Regions from separate parts of the Arthrobacter sp. Hb9-2 genome, predicted to be linked through region 1. Evidence: riboswitches for the same ligand, from Rfam matches in the RefSeq annotation. Region 1 holds a riboswitch; the other holds the start of a gene.
The links. Region 1 has a riboswitch for thiamine pyrophosphate ahead of thiO (glycine oxidase ThiO). Riboswitches for the same ligand answer to the same signal wherever they lie in the genome.
Positions count from the first base shown of each region.

Region 2: linked by a shared signal. The riboswitch ahead of AC5RV1_RS12990 (ECF transporter S component) and the one ahead of thiO (glycine oxidase ThiO) in region 1 are both predicted to bind thiamine pyrophosphate.

Region 1 covers NZ_JBNHGJ010000006.1:131,332-138,850, forward strand. Annotated here, with positions in the region: gene moeB (molybdopterin-synthase adenylyltransferase MoeB) at 1-417, opposite strand, end outside; gene AC5RV1_RS05945 (TetR/AcrR family transcriptional regulator) at 502-1,167, shown strand; gene AC5RV1_RS05950 (DUF3107 domain-containing protein) at 1,219-1,443, shown strand; gene AC5RV1_RS05955 (hypothetical protein) at 1,484-1,786, shown strand; gene AC5RV1_RS05960 (4a-hydroxytetrahydrobiopterin dehydratase) at 1,858-2,196, opposite strand; gene AC5RV1_RS05965 (thiazole synthase) at 2,242-3,051, opposite strand; gene thiS (sulfur carrier protein ThiS) at 3,056-3,292, opposite strand; gene thiO (glycine oxidase ThiO) at 3,289-4,644, opposite strand; TPP riboswitch at 4,637-4,755, opposite strand; gene thiE (thiamine phosphate synthase) at 4,783-5,520, shown strand; gene AC5RV1_RS05985 (RNB domain-containing ribonuclease) at 5,581-7,083, shown strand; partial or broken gene AC5RV1_RS05990 (DEAD/DEAH box helicase) at 7,371-7,519, shown strand, end outside.
Region 2 covers NZ_JBNHGJ010000021.1:45,295-52,813, forward strand. Annotated here, with positions in the region: gene AC5RV1_RS12955 (DUF4235 domain-containing protein) at 1-62, opposite strand, end outside; gene AC5RV1_RS12960 (CDGSH iron-sulfur domain-containing protein) at 184-399, opposite strand; gene AC5RV1_RS12965 (glycosyltransferase family 2 protein) at 396-1,460, opposite strand; gene AC5RV1_RS12970 (iron-containing redox enzyme family protein) at 1,457-2,518, opposite strand; gene AC5RV1_RS12975 (DUF4383 domain-containing protein) at 2,603-3,061, opposite strand; gene AC5RV1_RS12980 (hypothetical protein) at 3,183-3,392, opposite strand; gene AC5RV1_RS12985 (heme-degrading domain-containing protein) at 3,499-4,041, opposite strand; TPP riboswitch at 4,114-4,254, shown strand; gene AC5RV1_RS12990 (ECF transporter S component) at 4,320-4,943, shown strand; gene AC5RV1_RS12995 (ABC transporter ATP-binding protein) at 4,943-6,499, shown strand; gene AC5RV1_RS13000 (energy-coupling factor transporter transmembrane component T family protein) at 6,496-7,296, shown strand; gene AC5RV1_RS13005 (glycoside hydrolase family 25 domain-containing protein) at 7,317-7,519, opposite strand, start outside.

The DNA of each region.
Region 1 (7,519 bases):
GAACAGCTCCAGGGCATTGGAGGCGTCCAACCGGACGTTATGCAGCCGGACGTCCACCAACGGGTTGAGGGCAGCAATGGCGTCCCGCGCCGACTCGATCTTCGGCCGGCCAACGTCAGCCACACCGTGGATGACCTGGCGCTGCAAATTGCTGAGGTCAACCGCGTCGTCGTCGATGATCCCCAGCGTCCCCACCCCCGCGGCCGCAAGGTACAGCAGCGCCGGGGACCCGAGCCCGCCGGCGCCGATCACCAGTACTTTGGCATTCTTGAGCCTCCGCTGCCCCAGTGCGCCGATCTCGGGAATGATGAGGTGCCGCGAGTAGCGCTCCACCTCGTCAGGAGTGAGCTCACCGGCCGGTTCAACCAGCGGAGGCAGTGAAATAGTCGAAACATTTGCGGAGAATGTCGAAGCCATACTTCAATGTATGCCCCGGGATACCGCCCGGTCATATTACCCCGACGTAGAGTGGGGGTAACTGCAAGGGAAAGAAGGACAACTGTGGTCCATGAAGCACGGGCTGACCGCCCGTCCGCAGCCGAACCGCAAACCGCCTCCCGCCCCGCCGGGCAACGGTCCGCCCGGCTTCCCCGGGATGAGAGACGCGCACAACTTCTTTCCGCAGCACAGGAAGTCTTCGTTGCCAACGGCTATCACGGCGCCGCCATGGACGAAATCGCAGAGACAGCCCACGTCAGCAAACCGGTCCTGTACCAGCACTTCCCCTCAAAGCGGGAGCTGTACCTGGCCCTGCTCGAAAGCCACCTGGCCTCCTTGACGGACCTGATGCTGGGGGCGCTGAACTCCACCACTGACAACGACGAACGCGTGCAGGCCGTGATGCGGGCCTATTTCCGGTTCATCGCCAACGATGACCAGGCCCACCGGCTCGTTTTCGAATCCGACCTCATCAACGATCCGGATGTCAGCTCACGGCTGGAGACCTTTAACCGGACATTTGCCGACGCCATTGCACACGTCATCGCCGAGGACACCAAGCTTCCCCACCTGGAGGCAGAGCTCCTGGGCCGCGGGCTCGCCGGGATGGCTCAGGTCAGCGCCCGCTACTGGCTCGAAACCGACGGGAACCTGGACCTCGATGTGGCCAGCGACCTCATCTACCGTTTAGCTTGGCGCGGAATCTCTCGCTTCCCCAAAGAGTCCTAGACTACAAATAAGACATAACCCGAGTAACGTGAACCGGCTGGGAGGCCCCCTGTGGAAATTAAGATCGGCGTTCAAAATGTTGGCCGCGAAATTGTGCTGGAATCGGTCGAGGATCCGGACTCCGTAGCCAAGGTTGTAGAGGAAGCCATCACCAGCGGCAGCGAACTGCGCCTAAAGGATGACAAGGGACGCCTGATCATTGTTCCCGGCAAGGCACTGGCCTATGTAGAAATCGGTGCCGAGGAACAGCGCCGCGTAGGTTTCGGCCAGTTCTAGCCCCGTTCCCCGCTGAGGGGCGAGCATTCCAAGGAGAGCCATGCTTTCGCTGACCATTGTGGTGCTGGTGACAGCGGCCGCAGGTTTCATCGTCTGGGCCAACGACAAGCGGCACACAAAATACGGTGTTGTCCTGCCGGCCGGCGTTGCCGTGGGTGTGGGAGCTGTCACCTGGATCATCCTGATGGCTGCAGGCTTCGGCTACCTGCCGGGCATGACCTGGCTGCCGTGGGTCCTGCCCATGGTTTTGGGCGCAGCAGCGGCAGTTGCCGTGGTCCTGTATCTGGGCCGTACGCGGGCCAGGCATGATCTGGAACGGATTACTGCGGCGCTGAAGCTTTAGCCGGAAAGACCCCGCCCCGCACACCAAGCACGCCTGTGACCACTGCCCTCCGGGGTGGTGGTCACAGTTGTTTAAGCGGCTGCTGGGTGCCTGGCCGGTTCGGCTACCGCATGGACCGCGGCGGCGGCTTCACTCACTGCCTCGGCCGCGCCCACGTCGCGGGCGGTGACTTCTCCCCCGGCGTCATGCGAGGTGTAAAGGAGGAACACCCGGTTGTACCGCCAGTCTAGGTCCGGGTGGTGGTTCTGTTCCTCGGCAAGGCGCCCGACGGCGGCAATCAGCTCAAGTGCGGCAGCCGCCGTCGGCACCTTGTACACCGTCACCAGCGCACCTTGGCTGTACCGCCAGTCCGTCAGGACGGCCAGTGCGTCCTCGAGCCGCTCGGGAGAAAGAATGTCCTTGCCGGCCATGGCTGCTCCTCACCTTATGGCTGGCGGAGCGGCACCGGGAGCGGGCTACAGGAACTCTGCCCGGCCCTCCATGGCCGACGACGCCAGTGCATGTTCGCGGCGCGGGATCCTGCCCGCCGCTTTCGCCAGCCTACCGGCGATCACCGCATGTTTGAAGGCCTCCCCCATCAGGGCAGGATTCTGCGCCCGGGTTACGGCCGTAGCCAGCAGCACGGCGTCGCACCCCAGCTCCATGGCAAGGGCCGCGTCCGAGGCGGTACCGATGCCGGCATCCAGGACCACCGGAACCGAGGCGCGGGAAACGATCAGCTCGATGTTGTGCGGGTTCAGGATGCCCAGTCCGGTGCCGATCGGCGCCCCGAGCGGCATGACTGCGGTGGCCCCAAGGTTTTCAAGCCGGAGCGCGAGGACGGGATCGTCGTTGGTGTAGGCAAAAACCTTGAAGCCCCTGTTGACCAGTTGTTCCGTGGCGTCCACCAGTTCGACGGCGTCCGGCAGCAGGGTCTGTTCGTCAGCTATGACTTCCAGCTTCACCCAGTCGGTTTCCAGTGCCTCACGGGCCAGTTCCGCCGTCAGCACGGCATCCCGGGCGGTGAAGCAACCGGCCGTATTGGGCAGCACGCGGATGCCGTGGTCCACGAGCAGCTGGAAGAGCGAGCCCGTCTCGGCCGTGGAATACCGCCGCATTGCTACCGTCGTCAGACCCGTGCCGGAGGCCAGGAGGGCAGCCCCCAGGCCGTCCAGGCTGGGCGCGCCGCCGGTGCCCATGATGAGCCGGGATGTCAGGGTTACGCCGTCAATGACCAGCGGATCATCGTGGCCCGCCACGCTTGGAGTAGTGATGGTTTCGGTCATGGTCTCAGCCTCCCTGCACAGCCGTGACGAGTTCGACCTCGTCGCCTTCCGCGAGCGCGGTAGTAAACCACTGGCTGCGCGGTACAACCTCGGAATTGTGGGCCACGGCCACACCAAGCTTTTGGCCGTCCGTTGCCTGCCCGTTGGCGGCCAGGGGGCGGCCGGTGACCTGGCTGACGAGCACGGTGATGGAGGCGCCCTCAGGCACAGGGTGCCGGGTTCCGTTCAAGGTGATGTTCATGCTGTTTCCTTCGTGGGCGATGTGTGGCGGAAGTGGTTGGAGGCTGAGCCCGTGGTTAAGCGGGCGCCTGCCCTCGTGGAAAAGCGGCCCGGGCTGAAGGCCGCCCAACGGGGGTCCTCGCGGCCGTCCAAAAGGTCCCGGCAGACGGCGGCTGCGGCGGGCGTCAGCAGGACTCCGTGCCGGAAGAACCCGGTGGCGATGATGAGGCCGGCAACGTACCCGTGCTCCCGGTCCGCCGCTGACTCCGGGGCGGGAACCCGCCCCAGCAGCGGCGCGTTGTCGGGCGTTCCGGGACGGGCGCGTGCAGTGCATTCCAGCAGTTCGAGTTCGGCGACGGCGGGAACCAGTACCTGCGCGTCGCGGAGGAGCTGGTACACGCCCCCGGCGGAAACGGCGTCCATGGCGGACAGCGCGTCTTCACGCTGGGTTGCCCCGATCACCACCGTGCCGTCCCTGCGGGGAACGATATAGACGGGAACGCCATGCACCAGCCCGCGGACCGTGGACGTCACCAGGGGCTGCAGGTGCCGGGGCACTGCCAGGCGGAGGATGTCCCCGTGGACGGGCCGCACTGGCAGGTTCAGCCCTGGGGGTAGCCCTTCAAGAGCTGCCGCGTGCAGCCCGTTCGCCACCACCGTTTCGGCGGCCAGCACCGTTCCCCCGTCCGCCAGGCGCACGCCGGCAACAGCTCCCCCGTGCCACAGCAGCCCGGTTGCCTTGGCCGCTACCGCAAACCCGCCGACGACGCCGGCTGCTGCAGTACCGCGGGCCGCAACTTTGTCCCTGTTCCCGCCGCCGTCGTCCATGCCATGAGCCAAGGCGGCCCGCAGGCACGCCACCAACAGCCGCGGATCCACCTGGTGGTCGGCCGGAGTGTCCAGCGCGCAGGCGATCCCCGGGCTGAGCAGGGGTTCCCGTTGTCGCGCGTCCCGGACAGTTACCGGCTCAACGGAAAGGCCGCTGGCCTGCTGGACGGTGCGCAGGTCCATCAGGGCGCGGCGGTCGGCGGCGTCGGCACCCACGGCGAGGGTCGGCGTCGTAATGTATCCCGGATCTGTTCCCGACGCAGCGGTGAGGCCGCCGGCAAAAGCCGGCCAGCGGGACGAGGCATCCAGCATGAATTCCAGGAGATCCTCCTCCTGGTAGTGCAGCTCGCTCACCGGGGCAAGCATCCCGGCGGCGGCCCAGCTGGCCCCCGAACCCGGTGCGTCATCGATCACCACCACGGAACGGCCGGAACGCTTCGCCTCCCACGCAATGCCGTGGCCGATCACTCCACCGCCGATCACCGCCACATCAGCGTGGATGGTGTTGGCCGCATCCACGGCCAGGGGCTCTGGTGATGCGCGCATGTGTCTCCTTCCCTACGCCGGTATTAGCCGGATCAGGTCAAGCGGTCGGCTCTGACGCCCTCTCAGCCCGGCGCTTTGTGACAGCTGCCGCGGGCTCCCGCAGTACGAGGCCAGTGTAGAGGAACTAGGCTTTCCCCCATGAATGTGTCCCACACCCCTGCCGCCGGCACCGACGTACTCAGCAGCGCCAAGATCAGCAACGGCGTCAACGCCGCCCGCCTCTACCTCTGCACCGACGCCCGCCGGGACCGCGGCGACTTCGGCCAGTTCGTGGACGCAGCGTACGCCGGCGGGGTGGACATCATCCAGCTGCGCGACAAGGCCATCGAAGCAGGAGAGGAGCTGGAACTCCTGGCGGTGCTCAAGGAAGCGGCAGAGCGGCACGGCCGGCTCTGGGCTGTCAACGACCGCGCCGACATTGCGGTGCTGTCCGGGGCACCCGTCTTCCACATCGGCCAAAAGGACCTGCCCCTGGACGCTGCACGCACCCTGCTCAACGGCAACGCCGCCATCGGCCTGTCCAGCCACACCCCTGCCCAGGTGGACGCGGCGCTCGGTGCGGCCGCCCGCCCCGCCGGGCTGGACTACTTCTGCGTCGGACCGGTGTGGGCAACGCCCACCAAACCGGGGCGGGCAGCGGTGGGACTGGAGCTGGTGAAGTATGCCGCCGACGCTGCCCGGCCGGCGGAGCAGGAGGGACAGTCCGACGGCGGTGTTCCCTGGTTCGCGATCGGCGGCATCGACCACGGCAACGTGGAGCAGGTGGTGGACGCAGGCGCACGCAGGATTGTGGTGGTGCGGGCCATTACGGAAGCGGACGATCCCGCAGCCGCCGCCGCTGCACTGCACGCCGCCCTGGACGCCCCAAACTCCTGACAACGCCGCTCCGGGCCGGATGCCTGCACTATGCAGCCGATTCCGGCTAGGCTGATTTTCGTGTCACACCATCGGCTGGCCCCCAACGTCCACGAGCACAACAACGCGCTTGAGGAAGCGCTGAGTGCCCTGAGGACCGAGCTGGAGCTGCCGGGCGCCTACCCCGACGAGGCGGTGGCTGACGCGAAAGCGGCAGTCGAATCCCTGCAGCTCCCTGCCTACGACCTCACCGGCGTCGAATTCATCACCATCGATCCGGCGTCGTCCACCGACCTGGACCAGGCGCTGTTTATTGAAGCCGACGGCGACGGCTACCACGTGCTGTACGCCATCGCCGATGTGCCCGCATTTGTGGCCCCCGGCGGGCCCCTGGACGCGGAAACACGCCGCCGGGGCCAGACGTTCTATGCCCCCGACGGTCGAATCCCGCTGCATCCAGAAGTCATCAGCGAAGAGGCCGGGAGCCTCCTTCCCGGGCAGGACTGCTCTGCGTTCGTCTGGGACTTCCGCCTGGACAGCGCCGCCGAGGTGACGTCCGTGGCCGTAAAGCGGGCCCGGATGCGCAGCCGCGCGAAGCTCAGCTATAAAGGGGTGCAGGCGGAGCTCGACGCCGGTACCGCCTCGCCGGTGCTGCAGCTCCTTAAGGAAGTTGGGCTCAAGCGCGTGGACCTGGAACGGGCCCGCGGCGGTGCCAGCCTGAACATGCCGGAACAGGAGATCGTCCAGCTTCCCGACGGCGGCTATCGGATTGCCGCCGCTCCCCAGCTTCCGGTGGAGGACTGGAACGCGCAGATATCCCTCATGACCGGAATGGCGGCGGCGGGCCTGATGCTGGCGGGAAAAGTGGGCATCCTGCGCACCATGCCGTCCCCGGACGAGCGCTCCCTGAATCATTTCCGGCTGCAGACAGAGGCCCTTGGCAAGCCCTGGGACGGTGAGGTCAGGTACGGCGAATACCTGCGCAGCCTCGATTCCACCGATCCCCGCCAGCTTGCCATTCTGCATTCGGCCGGCATGCTGTTCCGTGGCGCCGCCTATACGGCTTTTGACGGTGCCGTCCCCAAGGACGCAGTCCAGTCCGCCATTGGTGCCGCCTATGCCCACACCACCGCTCCCCTGCGCCGCCTCGTGGACCGCTTTGTCCTGGTGATCTGCGAGGCGTTGAGTAACGGCGGCAATGTACCGGCCTGGGCACGGGAGGCACTTCAGTCGCTGCCCGAGATCATGGCCGGGTCCGACCAGCTGGCATCACGGATGGAGCGCATGGCCCTGGACACCGTGGAGGCTGCCTTGCTGGTTAACCACATCGGGCAGGATTTCGACGCAATCGTGATTTCCGGGTCCAAGCCGCAAAAGGAAAACGGCAAAAACGGCAGCGGCAACGGGAAGAACGGCAACGGTAAGAACGGCAACGGGAACGGCAGTTCGGGAGTCATCCAGATTGCAGACCCCGCTGTGACCGCCCGCTGCGCCGGGGAACTGGTGTCCGGAACCAAGGTCCGGGTCCGGCTGGTCTCCTCGGATATCGTGACGCGGGAAGTCCATTTCGAACTCGTGGAGTAGTGCGGCAAAGTGCCACCCGGCCGGGAAAGCCGGGATTTGGGCCGCCTGCGGCTAGACTGAAGAGGTAGATATGGATGCCCGGTCGTTGATTTCCTTGATTTGAAACCAACAAGCCCGCCCCTACGCGATCTTGAGATACACCCGCTGGTCACCAGTGCCAGCATTTAGATAGCCCGCGATCGGCTTCCACTGGAATTGCTTGTGCGCCCGAGCGTGCTCCGGAACAGCCTTTGGCCGGCCCGTTGAGCAGGCAGCGCCACTGCCCAAATGAATAAGGAAACTCCACAGTGAGTGAATTGCATACCCACCAGCTTCTGACCGACGAGACCGGCACCGAGACCATCGAGCCGGAAGAAACCATCATCTCGGACGAGAAGCCCCACGAAATCGCGGAGAAGTCCTTCGCGGACTACAACGTCCGGGCCGATATCGTGGA
Region 2 (7,519 bases), on a different contig from region 1:
GTTCCGACGAAGCCTGCGCCAAGGCTCACACCGGTGCCGAGCAGCTTGATGAAGAGGTTCATTCTTAGTACTCCTTGCGGGCGGAAAACGGGCTGACTTCAGCCTAGCGGCATCATGGCGGCGCCCGGTGCGGCAAGGCGCCGGTTCGCTGCTGGCGTTGCGCACTCAGTCGAGGAGTGCTGTTCAAGCAACGGGCGGTTCCGTCCGAAACTTGATCATCTTGTGGGTGCCATCGCAGTAGGGCTTGATGGCCGAGGCGCCGCAGCGGCACAGTGCTACAGTCTTGCGCTCGCGCTGGACGGGGTCGCCGGAGGGCGTCACGATTTCGAAGTCGCCCCGGACAATCAGGGGCCCATCCGGGCACACCACGATCGAGCTTTCGGCGGGTTCCTGGTTCATGGCTGCTCCTGGTCTCGGTTGCTGGCGGACGGCTTGATGTCTTGTTGGCGCAAAGTGGCCAGTTTTCCGGAATGCCTGCGCTGCAGTTCAGCCTCCGAGTGGGCAGCGGTCCCTAGCCGTGTCCCGGCGTAGGGAACGCCGCCGGCGATGCGGAATGCCAGCGCGATCCAGATACAAACAGCCCGTTCCAGGGCCCACAGCGGGGCGCACCACACCGCCCGGAGGGGGAAGACGGCTGCGCCGTTGTTCCGTTGCCGCCCAATGCCGGCGAAGATAACCGGCGCGGCCGCCAGTCCGAGCAAGGCCCGCCCGCGGAACCCCCGGGGGAGGCAGGCTGCTGCGGCTATCGCCGGAAGCAGGGATAACTCCGCGGCGAGGCGGCGGGGCTGGGCGAAGTCATCGTAGGCCTGGCGGGTGCGCTGCTTGAGGAAGTGCCGCGGCCCGGGCGGCCGGCGGGCAACAAACAGGTCCGGCAGGATCTTTTCCTGGCCGCCAGCTGCCTTCACGGTCCTGATGAGCTCGAGGTTCTCGAAGAGCACCGGATCGTAACCGCCGGTGGCGAGCAGTGCACTCCTCCGCACGGCCAGGGTTCCCGGGTAATCTGCGGACCAGGCCCGGTTGATCAGTGTCCTGGCCGTGTCCCACCACGCATGCCACGGCAGGGGCTCGAAGTAGTTTTGCGGCCGCACTACGTCCGCTGAGGCAAGGTGATTGACGACGGCGGTGAGCGATTCGCGCGTGTAGCGCACGTCGTCGTCGGCTATCACCAGCAGCGCAGCCCTCGCGGCACGGACGCCCGTCATGACGCCGGCTACCTTGCCGTTGCCTTCGCCCCTGCTGTGGCTGTCCCCGCCGCCCTGCACCGGACGGAGATGGCGAACGCCAGCCGGGAAGGCTGCCGCATGCCGCTCGAACAGTTCCGGGTCGGAGCCGTCCACCACGGTGACGGGTATCCACTTCACCAGGCGCCCAAGGTACGCGGCCAGGTCCGGCAGTTGCGAATCCTCAGTCCAACGCAGCGGCAGGATGTACTCTGCGGACACGATGCCCTTAGCGTTCATGCCGCCGCCGGCACTGCCGCCCTCAGCGAGGTCTCGCCGTTTTCCCAGCAGGCCAAAAGGTGCGTGGAAATCCTGCCGTCGATCGCCATTGCCGCCGTTGCACCCAACAGGACATCCCCGAGTAACCCGGGCTCAGCTTCCACCAGCCCACCCGCAAGGTCGCGGCCCGCTATCTGCTCGTGGACGGCGTCGGCTTCAACGTGCTCGTCGAAATAGTGGGTCACCTCGGTATCGAAGCCGTGCCGCCGGAAGCCGTTGCCGTACAAGCGGTTGGGCCGGGACGAGGTCATTTCGTAAAGTGCCAGGTGTCCCGTGATGGCCCCGCGAAGCCGGCGGTTGAGCCCGAAGAGGGACATCATGTTCACCGCCGCGAGGGAGATGGCGGGTACCGCGTTGACATAGGCGCCGTATTGGTCGTCCATTCCCAGTCCCCGCATGGTGCGGGCGAAGAGCGCGCTGTGCATCCGTTCCGGGCGTCCTCCGCCGTACTCGTCGGCCTGAATTTCCACCAGCGCCGCCTTCGGCCGACCTGTAAGCCTGGGGATGGCCCAGGTGTGCGGGTCCGCTTCCTTCAGCTGGTAGACGGACTTGTGGATGAGGAACTCCTTGAGCTGGTCCAGGCTCGCCTTTTTCGCCACGTAGCGGGACACGCTGGGCCCGGTGTCGGTTCCGGCCAGTCCAAACAGGACGTCGGCCACTGCGTCACTGGTCATCTCTGCTGCCGGCGGTAGGTCCAGCTCCCCGGCTGCCGCCTGGGCAGCGGCCCGTAGCGCTTCCTCGAACGGCCTTTCGAGCAGGCGGCGAACCTGGATAAGGCCCGGCTCCCACTCCCAGTCGTCGCTGACGCCTTCAAGGCCGGAGTAGTGGAGCTCATAAAGGCAGAAAAGTGCCAGCTGGACGTCGTCGTCCCCGATGATGTCTGTGGCTGCAGCCAGCCCTGCCGTGACCAGCGGGCGCAGTTCTTCGACGCGCGTCGTGGCGTCGTCGGTGCCGGCGCCAACGGCCAGGGAAGTAAAAAGGGCGCTGCTAAGGGGGCCTCGGGCTTCGGGGATTTTCATGATGCTCCTTATGGGTGGCAGTGGTACTGCCGGTGCTGCCTGTGCTGCGGCGTCGACGGTGACGGTTTCGGTTTGGCCGGCGGGTCAGGTCCGGGGCGGCGTTTTTGGGGTGGTCCGCGGTGACAGCAGGATGGCCAGGATGATCATGCCCAAGCCTAGGGCCAAGTGCAGCCAATTGTCGGCGCCGTTGAGGGGGACAAAGTTGGCGGGGGTTTGATCACCCACCAGGAGTCCGTACAGCCAAAGGACCAGGTAGACAACGCCCCCGTAGATGAGGAAGCTCCTTGCCTGCTGGTGGGTCCGGGCCAGCAACAGTCCCGCCGCCCCGAAGGCCGCGTGCACGATATTGTGCAGGATGGACACCTGGAAAACTCCCAACAGCAAGGCCCCGGAGCCGTGCCCGGCCAAGCCCAGGGCTTCATAATTGCTGGTGATCCCGGGGATGAATCCCAGGACACCCACCAGGAGGAAGAGGGCGCCCGTTGCAAGCGCTGCCTTCTGCAGGCCGGTCCTTGCTCCGGTGGCCCGGGTGCTGACTGTCATTGTCCTGTCTCCTCAAAAGCCGGGAGACAACATAGTAAGCATGATTACTAATAAAAGCTAAGTACGCTTTCCATCTGGCGGACAGCCAGCACGCGGCGGACCCGGCCGCCGGTGGTGGTACTCACCCCTCCGAGGTACTCCACACGTAGGGGTTGGCCTGGTGCCCGCCCCGGCGGCCGTGCTCGTACCCTTGCTGCCAGGCCTTCCCGACGGCGGACACAAGTTCCGCCAGCAGTGGATAGTAAGGGTGGTCCGGGCCGATATAGATCATTTCCTCGGCTGCCTTGTCCACCGCCGCACGCACTTGGTTTTCGGCTGCAGGACCGATCATGGCGTCCTCCTGTTTGGAACTCCGGCCGCTGGCCTCGAATGTACTCCCAGCATTTCGCGGCGTCCATAGTCCGCGTTGATGCTGCAGTCGGTCCGCCCACTGGAAGTCAGTCCGCCCGCATGGAACCGAGGATCTCGCGCAGGGCCTGTACCACCAGGTCATGGTCCTGCACCTGGGGAAGCCCTGAGACGGTCACGGTTGCGACTGCGCCCACCCCTGTGACGTACACCGGGAAGGAGCCGCCGTGGGCCGCATACAGGCTTTGATCGAACCAGGCGTTGTCCTCGATCCGTCCGCCCTTGAGCCGGGCGCGCAGCCCCACCAGCAGGGAAGGCACCTCATGCCGGGCGGCCGTGCGCTGCTTCGCACGGATCCAGTGCTCGTTGTCCGGGGTGGCGCCGGGCAGCGCCACATGAAACAGGACCTGCTCACCCTTGGTGATGTCTATCGCGATGGGAAACTGGCCCTCCTTGCCCAGCTCCACCAGCAGCAGCCCGAGGTTGAGTGCATCGTCCAGGGAGAAGCCGGGAAACTGGAGCTCGTGGATTTCGCCTTCGATCCGGGCGATGAGCGCTTGCAGGGATCCTTCCTGCTGGATGGCATCGGAATCCGGATCGAACTCGGTCACATGCGGGGAATTGGCAGTCATGGCCCACAATCTACCCCTCCTCCGGTGTAAACTGGACCCCGCCCACAAGGGCGATTATTTACCGACAGAATCATTCAACGACAGGGGAGCGCCGCCGTCGGGCATCACTGGCCATGCCAGGGACCGCAGGTGGGCGCTGAGAGTGCGGACAGCCGCAGACCCTCGAACCTGATCCGGTTAGTACCGGCGCAAGGGAGTCGAGTTCTCGAAGTGTGCGGCAACGGCGGCAGCGCCGGTTGCTGTATCCACTTTCCCCTCCTGTTCCTCAGGAGGATCGCATGGCAACGACAGCAATCAAGAAGACCACCAGCAAGTCCTGGCGCGTTGTGGACATCGTGGTGGCAGCCCTCATCGCCATCGCCGGCGGCGTCATTTTCTGGGCCTGGTCCCAGGGCGCAGCCGCAGTCTCGGCACCCATGAACGCCGTCTATCCACCGCTTACCGGCTTGTTGGCCGGCGGCTGGATGATCCCCGCGGTGCTGGGCATGCTCATCATCCGCAAGCCGGGCGCCGCACTGTTCTGCGAGACCGTGGCCGCCACCGGCGAACTGCTTATGGGCTCGCAGTACGGCGCCTCGGTGCTGTTCTCCGGGTTTGTCCAGGGCCTGGGCGCCGAGATCGTCTTCGCGATCTTCGTGTACCGGAAGTTCAACCTGCCGGTAGCCCTGCTCGCCGGCGCCGCTGCCGGACTTTTCTGCGGCCTGAACGATTCGTTCGCGCCCTGGGGCTGGAACATCGCCTACTCCGGCGGGGACAAGCTGGCATACATCATCTTCACAGCGATTTCCGGCGCCGTGATCGCAGGAGCCCTGTCCTGGATCGCCACCCGCGGCCTGGCGAGGACCGGCGTCCTGAGCTCCTTTGCGTCACGCAAGGCAGCATCGGAGCCCGTCTTCTCCTGATGACTGCTCCTTCCCTCCACAGCTCTGCGGTGGCGGCGCGGCCGGCTGCAGTCACGGCCAGAGGCTGGGGCTGGCGGCATGCGGGCCGCTCCAAACCCGCTGTCCGTGCCCTCGACCTGGACATCCAACCGGGTGAACGCGTCCTGCTGGTGGGCCCGTCCGGCGCAGGCAAGTCCACGCTCCTCCACGCGCTGGCTGGGGTGCTGGGGGACGCACATGCCGACGACGCTGACGCCGGCGATTCCGATGAGTCCGGGTCGCTGCTGATCGACGGCGCTTCCCCCCGGGAGCAGCGCGGCCGGGCCGGGCTGATGCAGCAGGACCCGGAGACCCAGGTGGTCCTCTCGCGCGTAGGTGACGACGTCGCCTTCGGCGCCGAGAACCTTGCCGTGCCCCGCGGTGACATCTGGGCGCGCGTGCATGAGGCGCTGGACGACGTCGGGCTTTCCCACCTGCCGTTGGACCATCCGACGCCGGCACTGTCCGGCGGGCAGAAGCAGCGCCTTGCGTTGGCGGGCATCCTTGCCATGCGGCCGGGGCTGATCCTCCTCGATGAGCCAACCGCCAACCTGGACCCTGCCGGCGTGGTGGAGGTGCGCGACGCCGTGGGCCGCTGCCTCGACAAAACCGGGGCAACGTTGGTGGTGGTGGAGCACCGCGTGGCCGTGTGGAAGGACCTGGTTGACCGGATTGTGGTGCTGCAGCCCGGCTCGTCGACCGATTCCGCCGTGCTGTTGGACGGGCCGCCGGATCAGGTCCTCAACGAAGCCCGGAGCATGCTGATCGCGGCCGGAGTCTGGGTGCCCGGCTACGTCCCGCCGACGCGTCTGCGTGCTGCCGGTTCGGCTCCCGGGGCTGGCGACCTGCTGCTTGCCGCCGAGGAGCTGGCGGTGTCGCGTGAACGTCCGCGCCGCAAGGGCTTCCGGAAGGTGCCGCCGGTGCCGGTGCAGCAGGGCATTTCCGCGCAGGTCCGGGCCGGGCAGGCGCTGGCCATCACCGGGCCCAACGGCGCGGGAAAATCGACATTCGCGCTGACCCTCGCCGGGCTGCTGGAGCCCGTAGACGGCAAGGTTTCCGCCACGCTGGCGCTCAGCCGGGGAGCTGGGATTGACCCTTACCAGTGGAAGGCCGAGCAGCTGATCGAGCGCGTGGGTACGGTGTTCCAGGAGCCTGAGCACCAGTTCGTCACAGGGAAAGTACTGGACGAGCTGCTGTTCGGCCCGCGGCACCTGGGCCACGGGGAGGAGCGCGTGGATGAACTGCTGGAGCGGCTCCGGCTCACGGGACTCGTTGACGCCAACCCGTATACCCTTTCGGGCGGTGAGAAACGGCGCCTTTCCGTAGCCACGGTCCTGGCAGCGCATCCCCAGGTCCTGGTCCTGGACGAACCAACCTTCGGGCAGGACGCCAATACTTGGGCTGAGCTGGCATCCTTCCTGTCCGAGCTCCTGGACGCGGGCACGGCCGTAGTGTCCGTGACCCATGATGCCGAGTTCACGGCAGCGCTGGGCGGAATGGAACTGCGGTTGGCTGCTGCGGCGGCGGTGGCGCCATGAGGCAGGAGCTGAACCTGCGCGGCAACCACGCCCTGCTGACCCGCGCCAATCCGCTGAGCAAGTTCGCCGCCGTCTTCCTGATCACCGCAGTGTTGGCGCTGTCCATTGACTGGGTGTCCGCGTCGGTGGCGCTGGTCTTTGAGTTCCTGCTGTTCCCCTTGGCGGGCCTCACCCTGACTTTGCTGTGGCAGCGGGGCTGGCCGCTCATCCTTGCCGCAGCCGTGGGTGGCTGGAGCACTTCCATCCTGGCGCCGGACAGCGGAGTGACGCTTATCGACGTCGGCATCTGGACCATGAGCGAAGGGTCCCTGGAGCTGGGGGCCGGGTTCATGCTGCGGGGGCTGGCGATTGCGCTGCCGGCGGTCCTGTTGATGAGCTGCACCGATCCCACCGACCTGGCCGATGCGCTGGCGCAGAAGGCACGCCTTCCGCACCGGTTCGTGCTGGGGACCTTGGCCGCCATGCGGCTTGTGGGGCTGATGGCGGAGGAATGGCAGACCATTGGCATGGCCCGCCGTGCCCGCGGCGTCGGCTCCCGCGGCAGTGCCCTCCAGCGGCTGAAGGCGACGCTGGGGCAGAGCTTCGGGCTGCTGGTTCAGGCTATCCGGCGTGCTTCCCGGCTTGCCGTCACCATGGAGGCACGCGGCTTCGGCGGCGGAAGGCGGACCTGGGCGCGGGAATCCACGTACAGCGCCCTCGACCTTTGGGTTCTGGCTGCCGGGGTGGTGATGGCAGCTGCAGCGTTTGCTGCTGCGATGTGGGCGGGCACCTGGAATATGGTGTGGCTGGGGAGCTGATTTCTCACACGTCTGCTGCGTCAGCCGCAGGAGTGGTTGTAGTCGAAGCTTCCCGCCACGAACTGGGTGAGCGTGACTTCGCCGCCTGCGGTCAGCGGCGGGCCTGCGCAACTGGCTTTGGCTCCGGCTACGTCGCGCGCCCCCGCCAGCCAGCTCGGCAGGGAGTGCAGGTTGCTTGAGCTGCTGACGGTTCCCACAATCCGGCTCCATTGAAGGCCGGTTG